2 regions of the Polaromonas sp. P1_E12 genome follow, and region 1 is predicted to be linked to the other one. Evidence: riboswitches for the same ligand, from Rfam matches in the RefSeq annotation. Region 1 holds a riboswitch; the other holds the start of a gene.
What was found. A riboswitch is a leader RNA that binds a small molecule or an ion and turns the genes downstream of it on or off. The one in region 1 is predicted to bind glycine.

Region 1 (15,402 bases):
GCCAAGTATGACCGCGGTAATGATTTCCACCATGGTGCTGTGCTTTGCACTCACCGTTTCCGTGGCCGTTTCCATCGGCCTGGCGTCCATCTTCGGTATCCAGGCGTCCAACGCCAACATGCTGATTTCAGTCAAGGAGATGTTCTCCTCGATCAACAAGTTTCCGCTGGCCGCGATCCCCTTCTTCATCCTGGCCGGCAACCTGATGGAAACCGGCGGCATCTCGCGCCGCCTGGTCGAGTTCGCCAAAAGCATTGTGGGCGGCGTCCAGGGCGGCCTGCCCATGACCTGCGTGCTGACCTGCATGATTTTTGCGGCCGTGTCGGGCTCTTCTGTGGCCACTACTTTCGCCATAGGCGCCATCCTGATCCCGGCGCTCATCAAGCACGGCTACCCCACCGCCTACGCCGCAGCCCTGCAGGCCACCAGCGCAGAACTGGGCGTGATCATTCCGCCATCCATCCCCATGATTCTTTACGGCGTGAGCGCCGAGGTCTCGATCGGAGAACTCTTCATCGCCGGCTTCGGCCCGGGGCTTTTGATCGGCTGCGCGCTGATGCTGTTCGTGCACCTGTACTGCCGCTGGAAGGGCTGGGGCAAGCACGACGGCGACGGCCGCCTGAGCTTTGGCAAGGCGACCTGGCAGGCCAGCTGGGCGCTGCTGATGCCGGTGATTATTCTGGGCGGCATTTACGGCGGGATTTTCACGCCGACCGAGGCGTCGGCGGTGGCGGTGTTTTATGCGCTGGTCGTCGGCACCGTGATCTACCGCGAAATCAAGCCGGCCGACCTGTACGTCATCCTGCGCAAATCGGTGCTCTCCAGCGCCGTGATCATGTTCATCATCGCCAATGCCGGGTTGTTCGCCTTTCTGATCACCCGGGCCGGCGTGCCGGACGCCATAGGCCATTGGCTGGAAGCAGTGCTGCAATCGCCCGCCCTCTTCCTGCTCGGCGTTAACGCGGCGCTGTTCATCATCGGCATGTTCATTGAAACCAGCGCCGCCATCATTGTTCTGGCACCCATCCTGGCGCCAGTGGCTGTGCATTTCGGCATCGATCCGGTGCACTTCGGGCTGGTGATGGTGGTCAATCTTGCCCTGGGCATGATCACACCGCCTTTCGGCGTGAACCTGTTCGCGGCCTGCACCGTCGCCAGGATATCGCTGGACCGCATCGTGACCCACCTGATCCCCTTTGTGCTCGTCATCCTGGCTTGCCTGATGGTGGTCACTTACGTCCCGCAGCTGTCGCTAGCTCTGCGGGATCTCGTCTACGCAAAATAGCTTTTCGGACGGGATTCACGAGGCTGTCATTTTCAGCAGCCATGCTCGGGGTTTCATTTCAGGATGAAATCCATGCAGCTCCACAAAACCGACCGCGCCCGTGCCGAGCTCAAGCCCGGCGTGAGAACGCTAGGCCAGCGCGAGCGCACCCTGCTGCTGATGGCCGACGGCAGCAAGTCGGCCCAGGACTTCCGCCCGCTGTTTGAGGGCGACGGCGAAGCCATTGCCCTGCGCCTTTTGCGCGACGGCTTTCTGGAAGCCCATCCCGGCAAGACGTCCGCGCCGGCAAAAAACCCTGCGCCTGCACCCGCCCAAACACTCACGCCGGCGCAGTTACAGAACTTTCCCAGCCCCGAAACCACCCAGGCCATTCAGGTCTCTGCCGATCAATTTGAAGGCAAGCGCTCGCTTGCCACAACCCGGATGTTCCTGTTCGACATCTGCGAACGCATGTTCGCCCGGCGCAACCCGGAGATGGCCGAGCGCTTTCGCGAAGCGCTGCGCAATGCCAAAGACCGCGAGACCATGCTCAGCGCCTCGCGCGAAATGATCGAGGAAATCGAAAAAATCGCGGGCCACGAGCGCGCCGACTCCATCAGCGAGCGCATCGCCATGCTGCTGCCGCAGCACCAGGCCGCCTGATCGAGCCGACAGCGGCTTCCGTTACACTCAGCGGTGTCAGGAGAGAGTTTTCCTCGCGAAAACCGCCGAAGGCGCACGAGCACCCTGGGGGCACCCCCCTTGAGTAGCACTGAACGCTCAGGCAAAAGGACTGGCAACCGCCCTGCGGCGCACCACGCGGCAAGGCGTTCCCTACTGGAGAGAGGCCGCCTTTCACGGGCAGCCCACCGAAGGAGCAAGCCTGCATCGCCGGGTGAATCTCTCAGGTAAAGTGGACAGCAGGGGCAGCCCATGGATTGAGAACAAGTTCTTGCCATGACCGTGTTTGCCCCCTGGAGAATGCCTTGTCCGATTCGTCCACCTCTTCCGCCGCCCCCGAAACCTTGTTGAAAACGCCCCTGCATGACCTGCATGTGGAGCTTGGCGCGCGCATGGTGCCTTTTGCGGGCTATTCGATGCCGGTGCAGTACCCCGCGGGCCTGATGGCGGAACACCACCACACACGCCAGGCTGCCGGCCTTTTTGACGTGTCCCACATGGGCCAGCTACGCCTGGTGGGTGCTGATGCCGCAGTCGCGCTGGAATCCCTGATACCCGTTGATGTGATCGACCTGCCCGCCGGCAAGCAGCGCTACGGCCTGCTGTTGAACGACGACGGCGGCATCATCGACGACCTGATGTTCTTCAACCGCGACTACGCCAACGGCGGCGACCTCTTTGTCATCGTCAACGGCGCCTGCAAGGTCGGCGACATTGCACACATCCAGGCAAAGATCGGCTCGCGCTGCGAAGTCATCCCCATGCCGGAAATGGCGCTGATGGCGCTGCAGGGCCCACAGGCCGTCACTGCCTTGCAGCGCCTGGCGCCCGGTGTCGAAAAACTCGTATTCATGACCGGCGGCCGCTTCAGCGTGGCCGGCTGCGACTGCTTCATCACCCGCAGCGGCTACACCGGCGAAGACGGCTTCGAAATCTCGGTGCCGGCTTCGCAAGCCGACACACTCGCACGCGCACTGCTCGCGCTACCTGAAGTCAAGCCCATCGGCCTGGGCGCGCGCAATTCGCTGCGGCTGGAGGCCGGCCTGTGCCTCTACGGCAACGACATCGACACCACCACCACGCCGGTGGAAGCCAACCTCAACTGGGCCATGCAAAAGATTCGCCGCACCGGCGGCGCGCGTGCCGGCGGCTTCCCTGGCGCAGACAAAATTCTGGCCCAGCTGGCCGACCCCGCCCTGCTCACCCGCAAGCGTATCGGCCTGGTGGCGCTGGAGCGCGTTCCTGTACGCGACCACACCGAACTGCAAAGCACCGACGGCATGGCTATCGGCGAAGTCACCAGCGGTTTGTTGGGCCCCACCATCAACCAGCCCGTCGCCATGGGTTACATCAAACCTGAGTTCGCTGCGCTGGGCACACGCGTGAACGCCATCGTGCGCGGCAAGCCGGTGCCCATGGAAGTGGCCGCCATGCCTTTCGTTCCCGCCCGCTACTACCGCGGTTAAGCACCAGATCAAGCTCCCCGTTTTATTCACCTCACTCAACCCCTGGAGAACCTCATGACCGTCAAATACACCGAAGACCACGAATGGGTCAAGATTGAAGGCAACGTCGCCACCGTCGGCATCACCGTGCATGCGCAGGATGCGCTGGGCGATGTGGTGTTTGTGGACCTGCCGGCTGTCGGCACCACCTTCGCCCAGAAAGAAACCGCCGGTGTTGTCGAATCCGTCAAGGCCGCGGCCGACGTGTATATGCCCTTGAGTGGCGAAGTCACCGAAATCAACGAAGCCCTAAGAGACGACCCGTCCCTCGCTAACAGCGACCCGTTGGGCGCCGGCTGGTTTTTCAAAGTCAAGCTGTCCGACCCAACGCAGCTTGACGCGCTGATGGACGAAACCCGCTACACCGCCTTCGCTGTCTGATTTTCTGACCAATTCTTTTTTCTGACTCCTGGCTGCCAAGCCTGACACGGGACCCGACATGTTGATGCAATCCGCCAAGCCCTTGGGCGATCTTGAAAACCCTGCCGAATTCATCGCCCGCCACATCGGCATCGATGACGCCGACGAAGTCCACATGCTCAGCATCGTGGGCTCGGCCTCGCGCCGCGCGCTGGTGGAAGGCATTGTTCCACGCTCGATTGCACGCAGCACCGCCATGGCCATCCCGGCCCCCGTCACGGAGGCGGCCGCGCTCAAGCAGCTCAAAGCCATCGCGGCCAAGAACCAGGTGTTCAAGAACTTCATTGGCCAAGGCTACTACGGCACCTACACGCCGGGCGTGATCCTGCGCAACATCCTCGAGAACCCCGCCTGGTACACGGCCTACACGCCCTACCAGGCTGAGATTTCGCAGGGCCGCATGGAAGCGCTGATCAACTTCCAGACCATGGTCTGCGACCTGACCGGCATGCCGATCGCCAACGCCTCCATGCTCGACGAAGCCACCGCCGCCGCCGAAGCCATGACCCTGGCCAAGCGCAGCGTGAAAAGCAAAAGCAATGTCTTCATCGTCGCAGGCGACTGCCACCCGCAAACAATTGAGGTGATCCAGACCCGCGCAAAGCCCTTGGGCATCGAGGTGAAGGTCAGCACGGCAGCCGTCACGGTGCCGCAACTGATGGCCGAAGGCAATTACTTCGGCGTGCTGGCGCAATACCCCGCCACCACAGGCAGCATCCATGACCTGCGCCCGCTGGCCGGCCAGGCGCATGTCGATGGCGCAGCCCTCTGCGTTGCGGCCGACCTGCTGGCGCTCACGCTGCTGGCCCCGCCCGGTGAATGGGATGCCGACATCGTGCTCGGCAACACCCAGCGCTTCGGCATGCCCATGGGCAACGGGGGGCCGCACGCGGCTTACCTTGCCTGCCGCGACGAATTCAAGCGCTCGCTGCCCGGCCGCCTGGTCGGCGTGACCATCGACAGCCACGGCAACCCGACCTACCGCCTGGCGCTGCAAACCCGTGAGCAACACATCCGCCGCGAGAAAGCCACCTCCAACATCTGCACCGCGCAGGTGCTGCCAGCCGTCATCGCCAGCATGTACGCGGTCTACCACGGCCCGCAAGGCCTCAAGCGCATCGCCGAGCGTGTGGCGGCCTATACGGCCATCTTCGTGCAGGGTCTCAAAGAGCTGGGCTATGAAATCACCAACACAGGCGCCTTCGATTCCGTCACGGTGAAGACGGGTGACGCTACCAATTTGATAGCTGACCGCGCACGTTCGGCGGGCGCCAACCTGCGTTTTCGCTTGAATAATCACCTGGGCGTGTCGCTGGACGAGACCACCAGCCGCAAGGACATCGAACTGCTCTGGTCCTTCTTCGCCAGGCCCGGCCAGACCGTACCCGTGGTCAGCGCTTTCGAAAAGGGCATCGAGTCGCTGATCCCCGCCGGCCTGCGCCGCACCAGCGCCTTCCTGTCGCACCCGGTGTTCAATACCCACCACTCCGAAACCGGCATGCTGCGCTACATCCGCATGCTGAGCGACAAAGATCTCGCACTGGACCGCAGCATGATTCCGCTGGGCAGCTGCACCATGAAGCTCAATGCCACCAGCGAGATGATTCCCATCACCTGGCCGGAGTTCGCCAACATTCACCCCTTCGCACCCGCAGACCAGCTGCAGGGCTATGCGGAACTCGACAAGCAGTTGCGCGACTGGCTGTGCCAAGCCACGGGTTATGCAGGCATCAGCCTGCAGCCTAACGCCGGCTCGCAAGGCGAGTACGCGGGCCTGCTGGTCATCAAGGCCTTTCATGAAGCCAAAGGCCAGGGTCATCGCAACATCTGCCTGATCCCTTCGTCGGCTCACGGCACCAACCCGGCCAGCGCCCAGATGGTGGGCATGACCGTCGTCGTGACCGCCTGCGACGCGCTGGGCAATGTCGACATGGCCGACCTCAAGGCCAAGTGCGAACAGCACAGCGCCAACCTCGCCTGCGTGATGATCACCTACCCCAGCACGCATGGCGTGTTCGAAACCCAGGTAAAAGAGCTCTGCGCCATGGTGCACAGCCACGGCGGACGCGTTTACGTGGACGGCGCCAACATGAACGCACTGGTGGGCGTGGCCGCGCCGGGCGAGTTCGGCGGCGACGTGAGCCACCTGAACCTGCACAAAACCTTTTGCATCCCGCACGGCGGCGGCGGCCCGGGCGTTGGCCCGGTGTGCGTGGTGGCTGACCTGGTGCCTTACCTGCCCGGCCATGCCACGGCCGGCATTCCCGTCAACGGCGTGGGGGCGGTTTCTGCGGCCCCCCTGGGTAACGCAGCGGTGTTGCCCATCAGCTGGATGTACTGCCGCATGATGGGACCAGAAGGGTTGACGCAGGCGACTGAAGTCGCCATCCTGAGCGCCAACTACATCAGCTCGCGCCTCAAGGACCACTACCCCACGCTATACGCCAGCGAGAATGGCCATGTCGCGCATGAATGCATTCTCGATCTGCGCCCGCTCAAGGAAACCAGCGGCGTCACCGCCGAAGACGTGGCCAAGCGCCTGATGGACTACGGCTTTCACGCGCCCACATTGAGCTTCCCTGTGCCCGGCACCCTGATGGTCGAGCCGACCGAAAGCGAAACCCTGGCCGAGCTGGACCGTTTCATCGACGCGATGATCGCCATCCGCGAAGAGATCCGAAAAATCGAAGCTGGCCAATGGCCGCAAGACAACAACCCGCTCAAGCATGCGCCGCACACCGCGGCCAGCCTGATGGGCGCTGACTGGGACCGCCCTTACTCCCGCGAAACCGGCGCCTTCCCATTGGCCTCGCTCAAGCAGGTCAAATACTGGCCGCCGGTGGGCCGCGTCGACAACGTTTACGGCGACCGCAACCTTTTTTGCAGCTGCGTGCCCGTGAGTGATTACGCCTGAGTTGGACGCTCACATCATCCTGATCGTCGCGGGGGCGGCGGCAGCGGGGTTTGTCCAGGGCCTGTCGGGTTTTGGCTTCAGCCTTGTCGCCATGTCTTTCTGGGCCTGGGCTATAGACCCGAAGCTGGCGGCTGTCATGGCGGTGTTCGGCGGCCTGACGGGCCAGGTCATGGCGGCCTTTACGGTCAGCCGCACAACTGACTGGAAGCGCCTGCTGCCGTTTCTGGCCGGCGGCCTGCTGGGGCTCCCGCTGGGTTTGCTGTTGTTGCCGCAACTTGACGTCCAGCTCTTCAAGCTGTTTCTCGGCATGCTGCTGGCGCTATGGTGCCCGGCCATGCTTTTTTCGGGCAAGCTCCCGCGCATTCACCATGGGGGCCGCGTCGCCGACGGCACGATTGGCGTTGCCGGTGGTTTCATGGGGGCCTTGGGTGGTTTCAGCGGTGTGATTCCGACACTGTGGTGCACCCTGCGCGGCTACGAAAAGAGTGCCCAGCGCGCCGTCATCCAGAACTTCAATCTGGCCGTGCTGACCGTCACCATGGCCAGCTATGTTGCCGCCGGCCTGGTCACGCGCGAAACGCTGCCCATGCTGGCCATCGTGGCGCCTGCTGCGCTCATTTGCGCCTGGCTGGGCGGGCGTGTTTACACGGGCATCAGCGACCTGGCCTTTCGCAGACTGGTGCTGAGCCTGCTGACCTGCTCCGGCGTGGCGATGCTGGTGTCATCCGTGCCGGAGTTGCTGCGGCGGATGGGCTAGGGCCTGTCATTTCAATAAAAACGCGAGCCGGCCCGCAGCTCACGAATGGCCCGAATCATGGTCGGAGCCAGCGCATTCCATTGCAAGGCCCGCAGTGATCGACGGTAACGCAGCCCGCTGCCCCCGAGGGATGCCGACACCAGTTCCAGAGGATCGCTCACCACGCACAGAAGCCGCGTGAGCATGGGGTCCTGCTCGGTAGGCACACCGCCGAGGAAGGCGTCGTTCTTTCCGTCCCACAGAAGCTGGGCATTGATGTGGATACCCCAGCCGCACTCCCAGCCGTTCGCTTTCAGGCGTTCGAGCGCCGCAGCCACGTATTCGGCATCGAAGATGTAGGTGTCGGTGCGCACCCAACGGCCCAGCCAGAACTCCGCCAGCGGCCGCGCCGCCGGCGTGGCCCGCGGGATCAGGCCGCGAAGCATCTCGCCGCGCATCTCCATGTAGCGCACACGGGCCGGGATGCCGGCGGAGCGCATCAGCGCGATCAGCAGCGTCACCTTGTCGTCACCGTCGCCTCCGCGCGCCTCAAGTACGTCGCGGGCGGTCGGGTACTGCAGCTTGATCCGCTTGGTATAAGGCAGGCGCTTGACGAAGCGATAGATAGCCAGTGCCTTGTCCCGGTCGGTGCGGCACAGCTGGACAATCGAGCGAGCCTTCAGGCGCAGCTTGGTGTCGTCCAGGTCCAGCAGGGGCGTTGTGCCAAGCCAGTCCTGCGGCCGGTCGCTGGCTCTTTGATGCAGCCGGCGGGGCGAATCGAATTGTGCGGCAAGTGCCACCATGGAACCACCGACGGAGTGAATGGTTTACGCATCGTAACCCCGGAGGCGCAATTGCGGCGAATTTCCGTTCCACGCCCGGGCGCTGAGGGACTGGCCCCTGGCATGAGGGCTCGCGGCGTCGGATGTTGCGCCGCAGCATGTCATCAAACGCAGGTGACCAGCCGGTGGTTCAGGCACCAGTGCCCAGGGTGCTTCCGGTTTCAGCTAACGCATTGCGCAGCTGGGTCTGTGCGATGGGCAGTTGCAGCGCCACGGCGCGCTCTAGCACGGGTGCCAGGCGGCGCAGCTTCTTCTGCGCGTGGTCCTTGGCAATGTCGGCCAGACGGTGTTCCAGAAACGGGTTGAGCAGGCGGTCGCGCAATTCCACCAGGTAGGCGTGGGCCTCGGGGCCTGTGCCCTCGGCGTCAAATACCGGCAGCACCTCGTCGGCCCACACGGCCTCCAGCGGGGTGCGCAGCGCCGGGGTGTGCATGGCCTGCATCACGGTCATGTCAGCAGCACCGCCCAGCAGCTGCCAGCGTTCGGCCAATATCGTGTGGCCCAGGTTCAGCAGCCAGAGCTTGCGTTGCTCGAAGGGGGCCAGTGCATCCGTCACCACCATGGCCGGGTGGCTGCAAGGAAGCACCATGCGCGGCTGGCGTTCGATGGCCCACAGCGCATAGGGCTCGGCCACTGCACCGGCGGGTTCCAGCGGAGACGACACGATGCGGTCCACCAGTGAATTGACCCACACGCAGTGCTCCCGCACATAGCGAAGGAAGGCGGGCGTAACGCCCCAGCTCTGTGCCAGCGTGGATACCAGGTTGCGCAGCGTGTCCCCGTTGCGGTTGACCAGTTCGCAGGGGTACAGCGTCAGGGGAGCCTCCGGCTGCTGCTGCCAGCGGTGGTGCAGAAGCGCCACCAGCTTGGCCGGGTAGCTGCGCGGCGGCGGCGTCGTCGTCGGGCTACGCAGCAGCGCCGCGGTGTCGGAGTCGTCCAGTGCATAGCCCATGTCCGCGGTGTTGGAGATGATGACCTGCACGGTGGTAGCCATGGCATCGCGCAACAGTGTCCAGTCGCGGCGGGCATGCCAGACGGCCTGTACTGCGTTCACTTGCACGGTTTCCTCGATACGCCGGCCATGTTGCATGCCGCGCAATTCGACGCGGTAGCCATGTGCCAGTGCCGCGGCGCGCGCGCTGCTCTGCGGGCTGTCTGTGCTCTGCACCACGGTTATGCCGCCCAGCGCCTGGCCCTGGGCCAGGGCCTCGGACACAAACAGGTCCGCATGCGCCTGCAGAAAGCGCCCGGTGCCAAACTGGAGGATGGGCGTGCTCACGTGGAGACTCCGGTCAGCATTCGATCAGCGCCTTGACGACGCCCTGCGTGGGGTCCAGCAGGGTGGCGAACTGGGCGGGTACATCGGCCAGGGCCATGCGATGAGTGTTGAGTGCTGCGGTGGGGATTTTGCCGCCCCGCATCGCCTCAAGCACCGTTTCGAAGTCTTCCATGGTGGCATTGCGGCTGCCCAGCAGCGTCGCTTCGCGTTTATGAAACTCCGGATCGGCGAACGTAATATTGTCCAGCACTATCGACACCAACACATACTTGCCGCCATGGGCAATGAACTGGAAGCCGCGCTCCATGGCCCTTGCGTTGCCCGTGGCGTCAAAAACGACATCGTAAAAATCTCCATCGGTCAGTGCGCGCAGCTCGTCCAGGTCGTTGTCACCTATCACAACACCCGCATGCGCCCCCAGGTGTTGTTTGCAGAATTCCACCCGCTCCTTTCGCGTGTCCAGCGCTGTGACCTGACCACCACGCAGGCCGGCGAATAGCAAGGCAGCCATGCCGATGGGGCCCGTCCCTACCACCAGTACACGCTGGCCGGGCTGCACGTCGGCGCGACGTACAGCGTGGGCACCAATAGCCAGAAATTCCAGCATGGCGGCCTGGTCCAGTGAGACACCCTCTGCCTTGCGCACAAACTGCGCGGGTACGTTGAGATACTCTGTGAAGGCGCCGTCGCGGTGCACGCCCAGCACCTGGATGTGGACGCAGCAGTTGGTCTTGCCCTGGCGGCAGGCTACACACCGGCCGCACGACAGGTAAGGCATGACGAAGACGCTGTCGCCGGCCTGAAGGGGGCCGTCCGCTGGAGCTTCCTCTACGGTACCCGCGATCTCGTGGCCCATGACGCGTGGATAGGCCAGGAAGGGTTGCTTGCCGGTGAAGATGTGCAGATCTGTGCCGCACACCCCCACGCGGCGGATGCGCAGCAGCACATCGCCTTCATTGCGGATGGGCATGGCCCCTTCGACCGTGCGCAGCACGCCGGGAGTTTCGCAAATGACTGTCAGCATAGATGTCCTTGGGTGGAAGTGGTTAGTCAATGTGGAATACGGATTCCATGGCGGCCCAGTGCTCGCCTGGGCCGCGGGTTTGAAGGGGGCGTTGGCAGGGGCCGCAGAGGGTCCACCAACGCTGCGTCTCAGCATCAGCGGCGATAGCGGCCATGTCCGCGTCAAAGTCCCGGCCGTGGTATTCCCAGTAGCCGAACAGCAGGTTTTCCGGCTCTCGCAGAAAAATGCTGTAGTTGCGCACCTGCGATTGGTGAATGCGCTGCAGCACAGCGGGCCAGACGGCCGCGTGCAGCCGCTTGTACTCGGCGATGTGCCGGGGGTCGATACCAATGACCCATCCCATTCGTTGCATGTCAATTTCCGTCTATATGTTGGCCAAGGTGGTACAGGCGGCGCGCATTGCCGCCAAAGATGACGGCCAGTGGCCAGTGCGGTTTGCCAGATTCCAGAAATGCGGGTGCGCGTCGATCAGCATGGGGCTTCCTCAGACTGGTACCGGCGCATCGGGATGCAGCAGGCCGCGGCTGCGCAGGGCCTGCCACAGCGTGGCGGGAATGGGCGTCTCCAGCCAGGCGACGTTCTGTTGCAGCTGGGTTGCGGTGCGGGTGCCGGTGACGCAGCTCACCACCGCAGGGTGCGCCAGTGGAAACTGCAGTGCGGCGGCCTGCAGGGGCACGCCGAATTCCTCGCAAGCCAGCGCCAAGGCTTGCACGCGCGCCACCACGGCGGGCGGGGCTTCCGCATAATTGAATTTGGTGTTGCCCGCCAGGACGCCGGAGTTGAACGGCGCGGCCACCACGATGGCGTTGCCGCGGCGCATGCAGTCGCCCAGAAAGGGGGTGATGCAGTCCTGCTCCAGCAGGGTGTAGCGCCCGGCCAGCATGGTGCAGTCCAGGTCGAACTCCTGCATGCTGTCCATCACCACCTGCCATTCGTTCACGCCCAGGCCCACTGCCTTGGTGGCACCGCTTGCGCGCAATTCGTCCAGCGCGCGGAAGCCGCCCCCCGTGGTCAATTGTTGCCAGTAATGCGCATGCTGTTCGCCGTGGGTGTCGCGGCCGATGTCGTGTACGTACAGGATGTCGATGTGGGCCAGACCCAACCGTTGCTGGCTGTCCTCGAATGAGCGCATCACGCCGCTGTAGCTGTAGTCATACTGCGGGCGAAACGGGTAGGGGTTGGCCCATCCGCCATCGCCAGCAGTCACACTGGCATCAGGACGCAGCAGGCGGCCCACTTTGGTGCTGACTACATATTCGTGCCGGGGGCAGTCGGCCAGCTGGGCGCCCAGGCGGTGCTCGGAGCGGGTGTAGCCGTAGTAGGGTGCCGTGTCGAAATAGCGCACGCCGGCCGCCCAGGCGTTCGCAAAGACCTCCTCTACCTCGCGGGCGCTGGTGGCACGGTACAGGCCCCCCATTTGCGAACAGCCCAGGCCCAGGGCTGTCAGCCGCAGGTCCACGCGGGGAAGGAGTTTCAGATCCGTGGTGTGCATATGCCCATCCTCCGGCAGCCGGTGCCGGAGGGTCCTTGGGTTGGAACGGTTTAGTAGAGAACGTTCTTGGCTGCGGGCGTGTCGATGTTTTTCTTGGTCACCATCAACACACCGGTATCGCGGAAGGCGGGCACTTTCTTGCCTGCCACGATTTCCGCCACCGTCTTTACGCCGAGGTTGCCCATCTCAAAGGCGCTTTGCACGGCAATCGCCTCGATGGTGCCGTCTTTCACAAAGCCTTGCAGGTCGGAGTTTCCGTCAAAGCCAATGGCGACCACCTTGCCGGCTTTGCCCGACTGAACCAGTGCGCGGCCCATGCCGATAGCGGTGGGTTCGTTGGCGCCGAAGATGCCCTTGAGGTCGGGGTTGGCGGCCAGCACGTCGGTGGTCTGGTTCAGTGCGGTACCCATCTGCGAGTTGGAGTAGAAGGGGCCCACGATCTGCAGCTTGGAATGCTTCTTGATGTAGTCGGTGAAACCTCCCACGCGGCCGATTTCGGAGCCCGAGCCCGCGGTGTAGGACATGACGGCAATTTTGCCGGTGGTACCGACTTTCTCGATCAGCGTCTTGGCGGACATTTCTCCGGCAGTCTTGTTGTCGGTGGCCAGGAAGGACTGGTAGTAAGCCTTGCCGGAATCCGATGCGGCGGAGTCAATCAACACCACAGGAATCTTGGCTTCCCAGGCTTTTTTCATGGCGGGGATCAAGGCATCCGGATCCGACGGGGCCAGCACGATGCCGGCGACCTTGCGGTTCACGGCGTTTTCCACCAGGGCCACCTGCCCGGCCAGGTCGGTGTCGGATGCTGCGCCCTGGAAGGTGGCGGTGTAGCCCTTGAGATTTCCCACGGCAGCGTTGGCACCCTTCTTCACGTTTTGCCAGAAGTCCGAGTTGGCGGTCTTCACGATGACGGCAATTTCCTTGTCGGCGGCCATAGCCATCGACGACGCAGCGACCAGGGCGGCTGCGATCAGTGTGTGGACAAATTTTTTCATTTCTTTCCTCATGGGTAGTGGTTGTGGAGGTTGTCTCTCGAAGTCCCGGTAAGCCCTGCCGGTAGGGATCACTTGCGATGGCGCATCTGGTCGATCCATACGGCCAGCAGGATGACGACGCCAATCAGAATTTGTTGAGTGAAAGCGGACACGCCGCTCATGTTCAAACCGTTGCGCAGGATGCCAATCACGAACGCGCCAATGACGGTGCCCGACACCGTGCCCACACCACCCGTGAGCGAGGTCCCGCCTATCACCGCGGCGGCAATGGCATCAAGTTCGTACATCAGGCCCTCGCTGGGCTGGGCCGTGACCAGGCGTGACATCAGCACGCAACCGGTCAGCCCGGCCAGCAAACCGGAAAGCACATAGGCAAACAGCGTCACGCCGTTGACGTTCACGCCCGAGAGCCGGGCGGCTTCCAGGTTGGAGCCGATGGCGTACAGATGGCGGCCCAGCGTGGCACGGTTAAGCAGGACGGAGACGGCCAGCGCCAGCACGATCATGAGCACCACGGGATAGGGAATGCCGACGAACACCACATCGGGGAAGCCGTCCGCACCGATATTGACGATGCGGAACAAGGCTCCGTTGCCCAGTTCTGCGAAGCTGTCGCCCAGGCCGCTGATGGCGCGGGCATCGGTCAGCTGCAAGGCCACGCCGCGTGCCACCAGCATCATTCCCAGGGTGGCAATAAAGGGCGGCAGTTTGAGCACCGTCACACACAGGCCGTTGATCAGCCCGCACAGGGCACCGACCAGCAGGCCGGCAAACATGCCCAGCGGCACGGGCGCGCCCGCCTTGACCAGCATGGCGGCCACGACGCCGGACAGTGCCAGGATGGCACCTACCGAGAGATCAATACCCCCCGTGATGATCACGCAGGTTGCTGCGATGCCGAGGTAGGCAATGGATGTCACCTGCAGCGCCACGGTCATGCCATTGCCCACGCTGAAGAAGGCGTTGCTGGTGAACGAGAAGATGGCGATGAGTCCCAGCAGGCTGGCCAGCGCGGCAAATTTCTGAAACAGGTCTTGTTGTTGTTCGGTCATGGTGTGGTTCGGGAAAGAAGTCCTGGAGGGTTCAGTGGGTCAGCTGGTCGGCTTGCAGGGGCGGCACGCTGCGGCCGGAGGCGTAGTGCATGACCTCCTCCTGATCGGTCTCGCGGGTGGGGAGGATGGTGACCAGGCGGCCTTCATGGAAGATCGCGACACGGTCGGTCATCCCCATGATTTCGGGCAGCTCGGAGCTGATCATCACGACGCCAATGCCCTGGCCTGCGAGCTGGTCCAGCAACTGGTAGATCGCGTACTTGGCGCCCACATCAATGCCGCGTGTGGGCTCGTCAAAGAACAGCACGCGTGATTGACGGAACAGCCATTTGCTGATCACGAGCTTCTGCTGGTTGCCCCCCGAGAGCAGGCGCACGATCTGGCTGCTGCTGGGCGTGCGAATGTCGAGCGCGCCGATGTAGTGGCGTGCGGCATCCTGCTCTTTGGAAAACTGGATCATGCCCGCACGGTTCGACACGGCTTCCATGTGGGCCAGTGTGATGTTTTGCGCCACATTCATCTTCAGTGCCAGCCCGTCGTGCTTGCGGTCCTCTGACAGATAGGCCAGTCCCTGGCGCACGGCATCCCGTGGCGAGTGAATGGTGAGACGCTGCCCGGCCAGAAACACCTCGCCGGCGTCGATGGGGTCGGCACCAAAAATGGCGCGAGCGACCTCGGTGCGGCCAGCCCCCATGAGCCCCGCAAAACCCAGGATTTCGCCACGGCGCAGTTCAAAGTTCACGTCGTGAAACACACCCTGGCGTGTCAGGCCTTGCACGCGCAACAACACGTCGGTCGTGGGCACGGACGTTCTTTTGGGGAATACATCGTCCAGCGAGCGCCCCACCATCCTTGCCACGATCTCTTCCACGCTGGTGTCGGCCAGGCGTTCGGTGGACACGTAGCGTCCGTCGCGCAAGACGGTGACCCGGTCCACGATGAGCGCCAGTTCGTCGAGGCGGTGGGAGATGTAGACAATGCCCACCCCCGTACGCTTGAGCTCGTGGATGATGGCAAACAGCTTCTCGGTCTCCGACTCCGTGAGGGACGAGGTCGGCTCGTCCATGATGAGCACCTGGGCGTTGAGCGACAGCGCCTTGGCAATTTCCACCATCTGCTGCTGGGCTACCGAGAGGGTTTTGACCAGAGCGTCCGGTGAGATGTCCTGCCCCAACCGGTCCAGGCATTGCTTTGCCTG
Region 2 (15,402 bases), on a different contig from region 1:
GGGGTTGGGCAACAAAAAAGCCGGTTCGTTTGAACCGGCTTTTCTTTTGGGGGAGCGAAACGCTTCAGGTCTCTTTGAGAAGCTTTTCAATCAGCTGGTGCAGCGCCGCAAAGTCGGGCTCGCCCACGTACTGTTTGACGATCTCGCCGCGCTTGTTGACCAGATAGGTTGTCGGCGTGAGCTGCACATCGCCCCATGCTTTGGCCACTGCGCCGGTGTTGTCGATGGCCACCTTGAAAGGTAGTTGGCGCGTCTGCGTGTAATTGACGACATAGCTGGGTGGGTCGTAGCTCATGGCCACGGCCAGCGTGTCGTAGCCTTGGGATTGGTATTTGTTGTAGGTCGAAATGACCTTCGGCATTTCTGCCACACAGGTCACGCAGCTGGTGGCCCAGAAATTGACCAGGGTGACCTTGCCTTTGAGGTCTGCGGTGGTTTTTTTGCTGCCGTCCAGCAACACAAAGGTCGACTCCGGCGCGGCCTCGGCGCCGCCACATCCCGGCAGGCAAGCAAGGGCCGCCACAGCCAAAATACCGGCCAGTGCCGTGCGGCATACTGTCAGGCGGGATGTCAATTTCATTGGAAGGACCTCATCATGCAACGTCGCAATTTTAACCAGGCCGGCGTCAGCGCGTTGGGCGCACTGATATTGGCCACCTACCACCAGGCCCACGCACTCTCGCTCGGGGACTTGTCGGGCATCAGCAATGCCGACGCCAGCGCCGGCCTGAAAACAGCCCTCGAAAAAGGTGCTGTCGCCGCCGTCGCCCTGCTGGGCAAGACAGATGGATTCCTCGGCAACCCAAAAGTTCGCATTCCCTTGCCCGGATATCTCGAAGATGCTTCGAAATTGCTAAAAAACTTCGGCCAGGGCAAGCGGATCGATGAACTGGTGACGTCCATCAACCGGGCCGCCGAAGCTGCCGTGCCCATGGGAAAGGACCTGCTGGTCAATGCGGTACGCACCATGAACGTGAATGACGCGAAAAACATCCTGACCGGCGGCGAAACCTCGGTGACCACTTTCTTCGCTGAAAAAACCCGCGCTCCGCTGGGCGTGAAGTTTCTGCCCGTGGTGACCAAGGCGACCGAAAAAGTCGGTCTGGCCAACAAGTACAACGAATTCGCCGGCAGGGCCGCCGGCTTTGGCCTGGTCAAGAAAGAAGACGCCAACATCCAGCAGTACGTGACCGGCAAATCGCTGGACGGTCTGTACCTGATCATCGGCGAGGAGGAAAAGAAGATCCGGCAAGACCCGGTAGGCACCGGCAGCGCCATCCTCAAAAAGGTCTTCGGATCCATGAAATAACGGTTCTGCTGAAATATTGCATCGGAAATTGGCTTCCAGCCCATATAGGGTGAGCGCAAGCAGCTATCAAAAAGTGAGCGTATCGAGGGCGGGGCAGCGGGGTCTGGTTCAGGACCCGAGACGGCGTTTTCATGGGTCGGGCGGCCCCGAAAAAACGCATTTGCTTACATGCGGTTGGCAAATATGACCACGCGGGAAATGCCTTAACAGCCTCGCCGATAAACGTGCTCTGATGAGGTTGCAGCGAACGGTCTGGAGCGGCTGCAGATACCGCGGATCACCGACGGTATGTGAAGAATGCCGCTCAAGCCGCCAAGCTGGGTTATGCAGGCTTCGTCCCGTGGCTGGGGGCAACGGATGGACGCCGGCATGAAACGCCGCAACATCAGCAAATCCGGACAATTGCCGAAACATGGATTTATCATCAAGACGGACAGCCACCGCTTCCCGGTGGGTGGCAACCTTGCGGTTCACGCTTCGGGGTTGCGTCCGGTTCGGATTCGCGCTTCGTACTCCCGCACGAAACCCACGAGGTGAGCCATGAACGAGCACCCCGATCAATGCTCCAGGGGCGCCAGCCCAGACCCTTCTGCCGCCACGGTTTCGGCGGTCACGGGATTGGGTGAGCGGCTGAAGCTGCTGCTGGCTGTGCTGACGTTCGCCTCCCATGCCGCCATCGCGGCCCCTTTGCTCAATGAGCCCATCCAGCCAATCCCTCTCACGCTGAAGCAAGACCCGGCCCGCGCCGAAATCGGGCGGCAGCTGTTTCACGATCCACGCCTGTCCGGAAACGGGCGCGTGTCTTGTTTCAGCTGCCATGATTTGAGCAAGGGCGGCGGTGACGGCCGTGACCGCTCCGTCGGGCTTAACGGTGGGCTGACCGGTGTCAATGCCCCGACGGTGTTCAATGCGGCGCTCAATTTCAGGCAATTCTGGAACGGCCGCGCCGAATCGCTGGAGTCCCAGGTAGACCATGTCATGCTGAACCCGATCGAGATGGGGGCGAAGTGGGAAGATGTGGTTCGCAAGATAGCGGACGACGCGAAATACAAAAGCGCGTTTGGTGCGGCCTACAAAGACGGCGTGACCAAAGCCAATATCCAGAACGCCATCGCGACATTCGAACGGACGCTGATCACACCCAACTCACGCTTCGACAAATATTTGCGTGGTGACGCCAACGCCATTACCGACGCGGAGAAGGTCGGCTACGCCAAGTTCAAGCAGTACGGGTGCGTCGCCTGCCACCAGGGCGTCAACGTGGGCGGCAACATGTTCCAGAAATTCGGCGTCATGGGCGACTACTTCGCAAAGCGCGGCAGCCCGACGGAGGCCGATCTTGGCCGGTACCTCGTCACGAAGGTGGAAAGCGACAAGCACGTCTTCAAGGTACCGAGCCTGCGCAACATCGCGCTGACGGCGCCGTATTTTCACGATGCCTCGGCCAAGACACTGGAAGATGCCGTCGATGTCATGTTCAGGTACCAGCTCGGACGCGTTGCCTCCAGGGAAGACAAGGAATCCATCGTCAAGTTCCTCAATACGCTCACCGGCGAACGGGACTTCAAACCGTGAAAAAAAAGAATCAACTTGCCCTGGCGCCTATGGCGGCGATTACCGCCGTGCTGCTGTCCGTCCTGGTGTTCCTGTATAGCAAAACCCAAAGCTTCGACGAGTCGCACTACTTTGAGGATATGGCCGTGCTGCGCCACCTGAAGCAGCTGGACGCGCAATGGGAGCTGGATGTGCTGAAGTCCAGGATCGGGATCAACACGCACTACGATGCGCTGGCCGATAACCAGGGCGGGATGGCCCGGCTCATGGAACAACTCGAGTCGGGCACCCACGCCCACAAGCACGATGCATCGGGGCAGGTGGACAAGCTCGCGGCGCTGGAACGCGCCGTGCAGGACAAAGCCGCCCTGATCGAGCAATTCAAGTCGCACAACTCTGTGCTGCGAAACTCGCTGGCCTTTCTTCCCACCGCAGCGGAAGATGTCCAGCAGTCGCTCGGGCCCGGCCGCGGTACCACGGAGCTGGCGCTCCGGCAGATTTCGTCTGGCGTCAGCAGGCTGCTGCTCGCGAGCATGCTGTACAGCCAGAGCCCGACCGACGAAAAGGGTGCCGAGATAGAAGAAGAACTGGGCCGGCTTGACGGCAAGCTGCGCCATACTCCGCCGGGCATTGCCGACAGGCTGGGGATCTTCCGCGCGCATGTCCAGACCATCTTGCGCGAACAAAAAACAGTCAATGAACTTCTCGCGGGTATTTCCTCGGCACCGACCGCCAAATTGCTCGATGCGGCCAACGATGCATCAACGATCGAGCAGCAGCGCGCGGGGGTGGAGGGCGAGCGCTACGGCCGCTACCTGCTGATTTTCTCGGCGGTGCTGGTGGCCCTGCTGCTGTATGCAGCCCTTCAGGTGTTTCGCAGCCATGCCGTGATCCGGCGCGTCAACACGGAACTCCAGGCGGCCAATGAGCACCTCGAACAGCGCGTGCAGGAACGGACGCAGGAGCTGCGCCAGGCGCAAAGCGAGCTGATGACCGCGGCGCGTCAGGCGGGCATGGCAGAGATCGCCACCAATGTGCTGCACAACGTGGGCAACATCCTCAACAGCGTCAACGTCTCGGCCGACCTCATCGGCAGCACCTTGCACAAATCCAGGGTGCAGGGGCTTTCCCGGGGCGTGCAGCTGATGAATGAGCACGCCGCGGACCTGGCCCACTTTCTGGTTCATGACGAGAAGGGCAAGATACTGCCCGGCTATTTGAATGGAATCTCCCAGACCCTGGTGCAGGAGCAGCAGGGCATGCTCAAGGAGCTGGAACTCCTCACCAGAAGCATCGACCACATCAAGGACGTCGTTGCCACCCAGCAGTCGTATGCAGGCGGAAGCAGCATTGTTGAACCGGTGCAGATCTGTGACCTGGTGGAGGACGCCCTGCGAATGAACGGTGTCTCACTGGCGCGCCACGGGGTCACTGTGGTGAAGGAGTTCGCGCAGGTGCCAGAAGCACTGCTGGACCGCTCACGGGTGCTGCAGATTCTCGTGAACCTGATCAGCAACGCCAAAAATGCCATGGCGGGTATGCCGGCCGCATCGCACCAGATCACATTGCGGGTGGAGCCTGTTGGCGAGTCGACCTTGCGGGTCTCTGTCATGGATAAGGGAGAGGGGATACCGGCGGAAAACCTCACGCTGATTTTCTCGCACGGATTTACGACGCGCAAAACAGGCCACGGCTTTGGTTTGCACAGTTGCGCGCTGGCAGTCAGCCAGATGGGCGGGACACTTTCCGCTCACAGCGACGGGCCGGGTCTGGGGGCCACCTTCACACTGGAGCTGCCAATGGATATCGCGCAGACCAAATCATGACGCAGCTACAGAACCAGCGCATCCTGCTGATCGACGACATGCTGTCGATCCATGAGGACTTTCGCAAAATCCTCGCTGCGAAACCGGTGGCGCGTGATCTGGACGTTGCCGAAACCGAGTTGTTTGGTGAGGTCACGCAGATTTCCTACGGTGATTTTGAACTGGACTCCGCTTATCAGGGCGCCGAAGGTGTGGCAATGGTGGAGGAATCCATCCGGGCCGGGCGGCCCTATGCCATGGCTTTTGTGGACATGCGCATGCCGCCGGGCTGGGACGGGGTGGAGACCATCGAGCGGCTTTGGGGTGTTGATCCGCATGTGCAGATCGTGATCTGCACAGCCTACTCCGACCATCCCTGGGAAAATGTGCTGGCGCGGCTGGACGTGCAGGACCGCCTGCTGGTGCTCAAAAAGCCATTCGACATGATCGAAGTCAGCCAGCTCGCGAGAACACTGACCGCCAAATGGGAGCTGGCGCGGCGCGCGGCAGCACAGGTGAGCAGCCTGGAAGATACCGTGCAGGATCTCAGGGCAACCGAAGCGGCTTTGCGCCAGTCCAACAAGGAACTCGAAGCCTTCTCGTATTCGCTCGCGCATGACTTGCGCTCTCCCCTGAACTCGATTGACGGCTTCAGCCACTTGCTGCAAAAGGCGGTCAGCGGTGATGCGGCGGAACGTGCGAGGCATTACCTGAGCCGGATACGCGAGGGAGTCAGGCAAATGGGTGAGCTCACGGATGGCCTTCTGCTGCTGGCCCAGGTGTCCCGTACCAACCTGAAGATCGAGACAGTCGACCTCACGGCAATAGCCGAGCGCGTGCGCGGTGACTGCCAGAAACGCAATACCGCGCGAGATGTGAAAGTCCACATAACGCCCAACCTTACCGCTGTGGGTGACTCCGCGTTGCTGTGCCAGGTAATGGAAAACCTTATTTCCAACGCATGGAAGTTCACCGTCCATGCCACTGCCCCCGAGATCTGGGTTGGGGCGCAGCACCCCGACAACGAAAGTACGGTCTATTTTGTCCGTGATAACGGCGTCGGGTTTGACATGACGTACGCGGACAAATTGTTCGGTACCTTCCAGCGCCTGCATTCACCGGGTGAGTTTGCAGGGATGGGAATCGGGCTGGCAAGCGCTCACCGGATCATTTCCCGTCACGGCGGTCGTATCTGGGCCGAAGGGGCGGTGGGGCAAGGTGCCACATTTTTCTTCACCATTCCATCGCCTGTGCGGCAACACTCGCCCGATGAAACCCCGGCTGATGCGAAAAAACACAGGAGCCAGCCATGACTCAACTGCAGAACCGGCGCATTTTGCTGATCGACGACATGCCGTCCATCCACGAAGACTTCCGGAAAATTCTTGCGTCCAGGCCGGTTGCGCATGACCTGGACGATGCCGAAGCCCTGTTGTTTGGCGACGCCGCACCGGTATCCGATGATGGCTTTGAGCTGGACTCGGCCTACCAGGGACGTGAGGGTCTGGACAAGGTCGAGGTCTCCGTTCGGGCCGGGCGGCCCTATGCCATGGCCTTTGTGGACATGCGCATGCCGCCGGGCTGGGATGGTGTGGAGACCATCGAACGGCTTTGGCGCGTTGATCCAAAGGTACAGATCGTCATCTGCACCGCCTACTCCGACCATGCCTGGGAAGATGTGTTCGCGCGGCTGGAAGCCCGGGATCGCCTCCTGATTCTGAAAAAACCGTTTGATCCGGTTGAAGTCAGCCAGCTGGCAAGAATGCTGACCACAAAATGGGAGCTGGCGCAGCAGGCGGCAGCGCAGGTGAGCGGCCTGGAGGAAGCCGTGCAGGAGCGCACCCGCGCCTTGCATGACAGCGAATCACAACTGCGCCAGATCACGGACAGTGTGCCCGCCTTGATTGCCTATATCGACGCCGAACAGCGCTTTCAGTTCCATAACCTTGCCTACGAAGAAGTTCTTGGCCTGAAGCACGGCCAGATCCACGGCAAGACCATGCGCGAACTGATGGGCGACGAGCTCCACGAAAAAGAGCGGGGCAAGATTGAAGAAGCGCTCGCCGGTTATGCGGCGCAATACGATCGCACGCAGGTCACGTCAGATGGCCAGCTGCGCGACTACGTCATGCAGTACTTTCCACGCTACGGCGAAAACGAGGACGAAGGCAAGGTGGTCGGCTTTTTCTCGCTGGGCACCGACGTGACCGAACTCAAGCGCATTGACCGCATGAAGAGTGAGTTCGTCTCTACCGTCAGTCATGAGTTGCGCACCCCGCTGACCTCCATTCGCGGCTCCCTGGGCCTGATCGCCGGCGGCGTGGCCGGGGAGCTGCCGGCCATGGCCAAAAACCTGGTCGGCATCGCCACCAACAATTGCGAACGGCTCATCAGGTTGATCAACGACATTCTGGACAGCGAAAAAATTGAATCCGGAAAAATGCGTTTTGACTTCCAGCAGATGGAACTGCAGCCTCTGCTGACGCAAGCCCTGACGGCCAACGAAGGCTTCGCAGGCCAGCACAACGTCAAGCTGGTTCTGGACGCACCGGCAGAAGCGGTAAGGGTCAGCGTCGACAGCGACAGGCTGACCCAGGTCATTACCAACCTGTTGTCCAACGCCGTGAAATTCGCGCCGGCCCAGTCCTGCGTGGAAGTCCGGCTGCTGTGCAAGAACGGCAGGGTCCGGGTGGAAGTCGCCGACAGCGGCCCCGGCATTCCCGAAGAGTTCCGAAAGCGCATCTTTCAGAAATTCTCGCAAGCCGACACATCGGACACCCGAAAAATGGGTGGTACGGGCCTGGGCCTGAACATCTCGCGCGCCATCGTGGAGCGGATGGGCGGCCAAATCGGGTTCACGACGGAAACCGGCGTCGGAACTGTTTTCTTCTTTGAGCTGCCCGAGGCGGTGCCGGCGCCGATTCAAACCAGCATCAGGTCCGGGGCAGCGACCAGGCCGCTCATCCTGGTCTGCGAAGACGATCCCGACATTGCCCGCCTGATCAACCTGATGCTTGATAAAGGCGGCTTTGACTCGGACATGGTGCACAGCGCAGGGCAGGCGCTGGAGCAAGTCATGCTGATGCCCTACGCTGCCATGACGGTCGACCTGAACCTGCCCGACCAGGACGGCATCAGCCTGATTCGTGCACTGCGCCGCGAAGAAGCAACGAAAGACCTGCCGATCGTGGTGGTCTCGGCCAACGCCGAAGAAGGCGAACTCGAATTCAACACCCAGCCGCTGGCGGTTTCAACATGGCTGGAAAAACCCATCGACGAGAACCTCCTGATCCTCAGTTTGCACCGTGCCATCGGCAACATGGCCGAAGGCCGGCCGCGCATTTTGCACGTCGAGGACGACCTCGATATCCAGCGCATTGCCGCGGCCATTGCCCAGGACTTTGCCACCTTTGAATTTGCCGCCACGCTGCGCGAAGCACGCGACCAGCTGGCGCGCCGCCGCTACGACCTGGTGCTGCTCGACCTGACGCTGAAGGACGGCTCGGGCTGGGGGCTGCTGGACACCATTGAAGCGCTGGACATCGTCCCGCCAGTGGTCGTGTTTTCCGCACACGATGTGGAGTCGAAGCAAAGCCAGCGCGCAGAAGCGGTGCTGGTCAAGGCACACACCTCCAACGAAGAACTGATTCGAACCCTGCAGCGGGTGCTTGATGAAAGCCTCTGGGGGACGGTCCATCCACCTCTAAGGATCTGATCCCCCTGTCCAAGCTCACTGCGTGTAGCTTGTTCTCCCCTCAAGGGGACGGCGCCTGGGGCCGGCGAAGCCGGACCCGCGGCCCCCGCTGGTGGAATACCCCCGTTAGTTACGCCATCGGACTCTTCAAGCCACGGGTGCCGCGGAACCGGCTTTGCCGGGCCGCAAGCACCGTCCCCTGCAAGGGGAAAAGGGCTACACGCAGTGAGCCCGATAGGGGTGTGCCAATTATTCGGCTTTGCCAGACCGCAGGCGGGCGGCCCCCGAGGGGCTGGAGCCCGCGGCTCCAAGCCTGCCTGCGCAGGCTTGGACGGGCGACAGAGGCGAAGCGTCTCGCGAGCCGCGGCCTGCAAGGCCTCGCGACCCACACGAAGTGGGGGAGCGTGGGGGCTCTACTTCTTCTGGCTGGCGCGGTAGACCTGCATCACCGTCGCGAAGTCGCGATCAAAGTTGATAGGCAGGAAGGTGTCGTTGCCGGGCAGCTGCTTTTTCAGTGTGGGCGAGAAGCTGTAGCTGAACGAGCATTTCTTCACGCGTGCCTGCAGTTCGGGCGAAACGTCCTTGCTCATGGTCCAGGTTTCCGTCATGAAGGGCGGGCTTTCCCAGATCGTGCGGATGCTCGAGCCCTTGACGTCGCCCTTGACGACCATGCGCTGGTACAAATCGCTGGCCACAGCTGCGGCCGGATAAAAGCCATGCATCACGCCCGTGACGGAGCGCTCGTGGCCGTTGGAGAACACGACTTCGTAGTCCTTGTCCGGCGTCAGGCCCAGCGCCGGGAAGAGCGCGCGCGGCGCGAGGTTGCCCGAGTTGGAGGTGGGTGTGGTGTGCGCGATTTTCTTGCCGATCAGGTCCTTCGGTTCCCTGTACGGGCTGTCGATGCGGGTGATCAGAATCAGTTTGTAGGAGTTGCGCACGCCGCTGGCCTTGTTGCCGGGAACGCCAAACGGCGCCGGCTGGCCGGCGGTGACCAACTGCGCAGCCAGGCCGGGGTTGACCTGTGCCAGCTGGACCTTGCCGGCCGAGATACCTTCAATCAGCTCTTTTTCACCGAGGATGTCGATGTTGCTGGTCTTGTCCATCGATTCGCCTTGCGCGTTTTGCAGGTCGATGTTTCCGCAGCGTGACAGGTGGCTGAAGTAGTCGCCCCACAAGGCCATGGTTTCGCTCTTGCCATAGGTCTTGGGCATGGCCACGACCATTTTTTCGCGTGGGCCGGAATATTTTTCGGGCGCGGGGGTAGCGGCCGCTGCTTTCGCCTTGCGTGCAGGCTTCGCCTCGTCGGTCTGGGCTGTTGCTGAACCCAGGGCGCAAGCGGCGCTGGCCAATATTGCGGCATGGCGCAGATAAAACTTCATGTTGATCACTCCAGTTGTCTATGAAACAGATACGTAGGAATGCTGTTTGTGTGCCCTTGGCCGCACAAACCGCGTTCCCAGCCCAATCAGTGTGCATGACGGCGCCTCAAAACGAACTTTTTGTTACATTCGAATGAATACCTTCGTGACATAAATCAGCGTATCTGCTTCAGAGGTTGTTGTTTTTTCATTGAAAAGACGGCCCTGGCAACCTCTAAGCGCCTGGGAGGCGGCGAATACCGCGCCCAAGGCGCGTGTGCTATGCGGCAGGGCGGCGGACGCCTCAAGCGGCGAGGGAGGCGTCGATTTTCCCGAGCAGCCATTGCAGCCCAGCCAGGTGCTGCTGGTCGTGGCTGCACAGGTAATGCACCAGGCTGCGCAGCGTCAGGGCACCGTAACCTTCGAATTCCGCCGTGCGGCCCAGTTGCCCGGGCGTGATGCCCGACAGCATGGCCATCGTCCGGGTGCGCGCCGCGCGAAACGCCGCGATGGCCTCTTGCGCATCAGCGGCCGCGTAGTTGCGTTCCTTTTCCAGTACATAGCCGTCCAGTGATTCCAGCACGGGGCTGGTTTCCGACAAGGTGCGCTGAAACCGCACGTGATAGCCGTCGGTCTCGATGTCCCTGATGTGGCAGACCTGCGCAATGGCCGTGAAGTGTTCGCTCGGAATGCCTTCCCACGACGGCGGCGTCCAAGCCTTGTGGCTTTCAGGAATTGCGTCGTAAAACTGCTCCAGCTGGTGCGGGAAATCCGCCATGGCTTGAAGCGTTGCGGGGTTCAGGGGCTGGGCTGGGCTCATCAGCCGGCCTTGCGCAGCGAAGGCCACAGCACCGCCTGCGCCACGATGACGTTCTCGCCATTGAAGGTCGCCGCCGGCGAGCCGTAAAGCTCGTAACCCAGCGCCAGCACCTCACTCACCCGGCGGCAAAAGCTCGCGTCGTCAGGGCCGGTAAGGAGCCTGTAGGTGGGAAGACCGTCGGGGGGCGTAGTGGCGGGTGATGTCATGGCGGCAAGCAGCTGATGAACGGAGGGCGATATTACCGTTTCCGCCCACCTGCTGCAGAACCCCGTGCTTCAGACCCGCCTTTCAGGCCTTGCTCAGGCCTTCACCATTCCCGGCAATGCCATCACACGCCCCGGCGCCGCCATCCCCGTAAACGCAAAGTCGACTTCCGGCACGCGCCCGCTCACGATGTCCGCAATCGCCGCGCCCGAGCCGCAGGCATGCGTCCAGCCCAGCGTGCCGTGGCCCGTGTTGAGGAAGACATTGGAGGCCTTGCTTTTGCCGATGTAAGGCACGTTGCTCGGCGTGGCCGGCCGCAGGCCTGTCCAGAACTGCGCGCCTTCGCCGTCCGTCATGTCGGGAAAGAGTTGTTTTACACGGCGCACGATGGCGTTGCAGCGCACCAGGTTCAGCTCGGTGTTGTAGCCATTAAGCTCGGCCGTGCCGGCAATGCGCAAGCGGTTGCCAAAGCGCGAGAACACCAGCTTGTACTCGTCATCCGTCAGGCTCACCTGGTACGACGCCGCCTCGTTGATCACGGGCAGCGTGACCGAGTAACCCTTGGCCGGATAGATACGCAGGCTTTGCCCCAGCACTTTGGCCCACTGCGCGCTGAAGGCGCCCAGGCACATCACGTACGCATCGGCTTTCAGCATCTCGACCTTGCCACCGGCCTCGCCGCTGCCCATCGCCACCTGCACGCCGTTCAGCTGCCCCTCTGCGGCATCCAGGCCCAGCACCGTGGTGTTGTACAAAAATTTCACACCGGCTTGCTCGCAGCGCGTGGCCAGCGCAGCGGTAAACGCGCGGGCGTCACCCGATTCATCGCTGGGCGTCATGCTGCCGCCCACGATGCTGCCGCGGCATTGTGCCAGCGCGGGCTCAATCGCCACACATTCGTCGGCCGTCTTCATGTCGAGTTCGCAGCCGTGCTCGCGCATGATGCGCGCGGGTTCCTGCGCCGCGTCGTACTCGGCCTGGCTGGTGTAGAAGTGCAGGATGCCTTTGGTCTGCGCGTTGTACAGCAGGCCCAGCTCGGCGCGCAGCTTTTGCAGCGCGCCGCGGCTGTACATGCCCAGGTTCACGATCTGCTTGATGTTTTGTGCCGTGCGCGCGGGCGTGCAGTTGCGCAAAAACTCCAGCCCCCACAGCCACTGGTTCACATCGGCGCGCAGCCTGAAGAGCAGCGGCGCATCTTCACGCGCCAGCCATTGCAACACCTTGAGCGGCGCACCCGGGTTGGCCCAGGGTTCCGCATGGCTCACCGATATTTGCCCGCCGTTGGCAAAACTGGTTTCCATCGCGGCTGCGTTGCGGCGTTCCACCACTGTCACCTCATGGCCGCGCTGCGCCAAATACCAGGCCGTGGTGATACCCGTGACACCAGCCCCCAAAACCATGACTTTCATGGCGATTCCTTTTCATTCAAGCAGAACATTGCAGTTGCGCAAGCGCCGTGCCAGGGGTTGCTGTTGAATCGGAAGAATCGTGGCAACCGCCAAGCCATCACATGCTTGCGGCCGCTTCCACTGTCCTTGTTACCTGAGAGATTCAGCCGTTGCTTTTATGTCGATCACAAGCTTCGGCTTTGCTCCTTCGGTGCGCTGCACCTTGCGTGCGGCGTCTCTCCAGACGGCTGTGTGTTCCGGGCAGTACGGGACCTGAGCGATTATGGAAGTTTGCGCCTTCGGTGGCTGCCTTGTGGGGCAGCGCTCTCCTGCTTGAACGGGTTTGAATTTACCACCGAAGCCGGTTTTGCCAAGCGTGAATGCGGCGTTCAGTACAGGTCTAGCGGGTTGATTCAGCGGCTTAATAGTAGGAAGCAGGGAGGCTCAGCCTTTGCTGGCTGCGCTCACAAACGCGGCTTTGGCATCGGTGTAGGCCTCCCGGTCACCCGGGTGCCTGGCAGCCAGTTCCGCCTTGAGCGCGGCATAGCGCGCCGCCAGCGCAGGGTCCGACCGCAGGGCGTCGCGAAAACGCAGGCGCTGCGCCCACACCTCGCCGCCGTGCACCACCAGGTGCAGGTGATGCGTGCGCCGCCCCTCTGCCCAGCGCATCAGCCATTTGCGGTCAGACAGCGAGGCATTGAATTCAGCGGAGGTCGTGTAACCGTTGGCGCACAGCGGCGCCAGAAGCGCTTCAGCCGCCGCGATTGATTCCACACCGGCCAGCATGTCGATCACCGGTTTGGCCGCCAGGCCGGGCACGGCTGTGCTGCCGATGTGCTGGATGTCGATCAGGCGGGCCGGCAGCTGAGGGGAGAGCGCAAGCAGGCGGTCCCGCTCAGCCACAAACTGCTGGGGCCAGGCTGGGTTGTAGGCCTGCAAGACCACTTCCTCGTGGATAGCGGCAAGCAGCGATTCCTGGTCAGTCATGCGCGTGACGGCTGGCAGGTTGTTGTGCAGGGGCAAAAAACGCTGTGCGACACGCCAGAATCCTTTGCGGGGCTATTTTTGGGGCGGTTTTAAGCATCAAAAAGGCCTTCAGCCCAATCAAATATTGCGCGAGCAGCTATTAAAACAATAGCAACTAGAAGTCCCGCGGCTGCGAATGAGGCGGTCTGCATTTCATTTACCGGAGAGCCAGCACAGCTTTGCGCGCCTGGGCCAGTCGCTCTTCCAGATAGGCACCATAAAAGTCGGTAGATGCCAGGCCAACCAGCCGTTCCGCCAGGTCTTGCCCGGCCGGGCCCAGAAACAGCACGGTGGGTGTGAAACCGGCTTTCCATGCCGCGACTTGCGCGGCGGCTGTCGTCACCTGGCCGTCAAAGCCGGTCAGCGGCGTCGCGCGGTCGCTGATGTTGAGCTGCCAGGCGTGCAGGCTGCCATCGCGTTGCCCCGGCAACAGGTAATTGCGCCGCACCAGTTCGCAGAAGGGGCAGCCAGGCAGGCTGACCAGCAGCACCAGCGGCTCATTTTTAAGGGCGGCGATTCCAGCGGCCGCCGGCAAAGAGGCCGGCACAGGCAAGGCCGTGTCTTTGGCCAGCGCAAGCTGGGGCACGGCCAGCCCGGCTGCCAGCGCGGCAGTGAACTGGCGGCGGCCCACCTGGCTCATTCAGCGCTTTCCAGCAAAATCTTCGTCAGCGCAGCCGGTTCGCTGATCATGGGGTCATGGCCGGTTTTGATTTCGACCACGCGCGAATTCGGCAGCCACGCACCGTCCCAGAACTTGGCGTCCTTCACGCGCAGCCGGCTGGGTTCAATCGTGGCCAGTGCGGGCTCGGTGCAACTGACGAAAGTCCGCGGCACAGCGGCCACACGCTTCACATCAAAGTCCAGCGGTGCCTGGTAGGTATTGCCGGGGTGCGGCGTCTGCCGGCGCTTCACCCATTCGCGGTCGGCATCGTGCAGGCCGAACACCTCCGGGTCGGGCGCCGGAAAGCTGAAGCTGGGTGAAGCCTGCGCCGCCGCCATGCGCTGCTGCTGCGTGGCGCTGGCCTGCGTGCTGCTCCAGCTCTCGCCGGGCTTGGGCACCACCGCATCCACATACACCAGGTGCTTGATGCGGTCGGGCATGCGGTCAGTGACAGCCGTGCCGATCATGCCGGCATAGGAATGCACCGCGAGCGTCACCTCGTGCAACTCTTCCGCCTCAATCAGGTTGATCACGTCGTTGATGTGCGTGTCGAGGTTGATCGTGGGTGAAAGCAAATGGGCGCGTTCGCCCAGGCCGGTCAGTGTCGGCGTGAACACCTTGTGGTGGTCCAGCTGCAGCGCCTGCGCCACCCGCCGCCAGCACCAGCCGCCGTGCCAGGCGCCGTGCACCAGAACAAAATTGTGTTTCATCGCTTTACCTCCGTGTGTTTCTTCAGGCAAATTCTTCGCCAAACAGCAGCGACCAGGCATTGCGGTACGCGACCTGATGCCGGACATTCTCCGGCAGCTGCTGCAGGAAATAGCGGTGCTTCTGGTCATAGGACACCATGCGGTCCATCCGGTCTCCGCCCAGATCTAGCGCCGACAGAAAGCGTTTCGGATGGGCGACTATCAAGTCGCGCCATTCACGGGCCAGCCCGCCGTCGCTGCCCCAGACGCGCGCATGCCGCTGGTTGCTCAGGGGATAGATTGAAGCGGAGTCGCCGAAAGCCGTGTCGAAATGCAGGTTGGCGAAGCGCCGTATCAGGCCGTCCACATACGCCGCGTTGTAACGCGTGGCCCGCTCGATGTAGCGGATTTGCGCCAGATGGCACCAGACCACTTTGGCCCTGGGGTACTGCGCCAGCATGGCCTCCAGCGGCGTCAGCAAGTCGTCCTCGATTTCATAGTGGATCTGGAAAGCGACGCCGGTTCTTTCGCTCAGCGCGAAGACGCGGTGGCCTACGGGGCCGTCAATGGGGATCTGGACATCGCGGTCGTCCCCCATGCCGTGTTTGACCTGCCGTGGCGACGGGTAGTGGCGAAACTCATACTCGCCCAGGCACATGATTTGCCGTTTCTCGATGGCCGCCTCCTGGCCGTCCATGAATTCGGTGGGCGCCTCCGTCAGCGCCGGCGGCTGGCCGCCGTTCCCCACGGGGATAAAACGGTCCGGATAGGCTGAAACCAGTTTCTCCGACAGGGCGTTGAAGCGCACGCCCTTTTTAAACTCGCCCTGGCCTATGTCCGCCGACAGAGCCATCAGGCCAATGTTGAGCCCGTCCATGTTCTTCGCCACGAAAT

Region 2: linked by a shared signal. The riboswitch ahead of AC1D13_RS09915 (D-amino acid dehydrogenase) and the one ahead of gcvT (glycine cleavage system aminomethyltransferase GcvT) in region 1 are both predicted to bind glycine.

Annotation. Positions count from the first base shown of each region.
Region 1 covers NZ_JBFUBB010000002.1:356,209-371,610, reverse strand. Annotated here, with positions in the region: gene AC1D13_RS07585 (TRAP transporter large permease) at 8-1,285, shown strand; gene AC1D13_RS07580 (hypothetical protein) at 1,358-1,927, shown strand; glycine riboswitch at 1,955-2,070, shown strand; glycine riboswitch at 2,092-2,195, shown strand; gene gcvT (glycine cleavage system aminomethyltransferase GcvT) at 2,251-3,411, shown strand; gene gcvH (glycine cleavage system protein GcvH) at 3,466-3,831, shown strand; gene gcvP (aminomethyl-transferring glycine dehydrogenase) at 3,890-6,784, shown strand; gene AC1D13_RS07560 (sulfite exporter TauE/SafE family protein) at 6,786-7,541, shown strand; gene AC1D13_RS07555 (transglutaminase-like domain-containing protein) at 7,553-8,320, opposite strand; gene AC1D13_RS07550 (mannitol dehydrogenase family protein) at 8,493-9,641, opposite strand; gene AC1D13_RS07545 (zinc-binding alcohol dehydrogenase family protein) at 9,655-10,665, opposite strand; gene AC1D13_RS07540 (L-rhamnose mutarotase) at 10,688-11,017, opposite strand; gene AC1D13_RS07535 (aldo/keto reductase) at 11,150-12,157, opposite strand; gene AC1D13_RS07530 (ABC transporter substrate-binding protein) at 12,208-13,152, opposite strand; gene AC1D13_RS07525 (ABC transporter permease) at 13,221-14,204, opposite strand; gene AC1D13_RS07520 (sugar ABC transporter ATP-binding protein) at 14,236-15,402, opposite strand, start outside.
Region 2 covers NZ_JBFUBB010000003.1:8,676-24,077, forward strand. Annotated here, with positions in the region: gene AC1D13_RS09870 (TlpA disulfide reductase family protein) at 65-580, opposite strand; gene AC1D13_RS09875 (DUF4197 domain-containing protein) at 596-1,309, shown strand; gene AC1D13_RS09880 (cytochrome-c peroxidase) at 1,850-2,884, shown strand; gene AC1D13_RS09885 (DAHL domain-containing protein) at 2,881-4,689, shown strand; gene AC1D13_RS09890 (sensor histidine kinase) at 4,686-5,981, shown strand; gene AC1D13_RS09895 (response regulator) at 5,978-8,383, shown strand; gene phnD (phosphate/phosphite/phosphonate ABC transporter substrate-binding protein) at 8,776-9,741, opposite strand; gene AC1D13_RS09905 (DinB family protein) at 10,025-10,540, opposite strand; gene AC1D13_RS09910 (DUF1737 domain-containing protein) at 10,540-10,746, opposite strand; gene AC1D13_RS09915 (D-amino acid dehydrogenase) at 10,840-12,153, opposite strand; glycine riboswitch at 12,265-12,386, opposite strand; gene AC1D13_RS09920 (GrpB family protein) at 12,577-13,119, opposite strand; gene AC1D13_RS09925 (thioredoxin domain-containing protein) at 13,316-13,798, opposite strand; gene AC1D13_RS09930 (alpha/beta fold hydrolase) at 13,795-14,529, opposite strand; gene AC1D13_RS09935 (amidohydrolase family protein) at 14,552-15,402, opposite strand, start outside.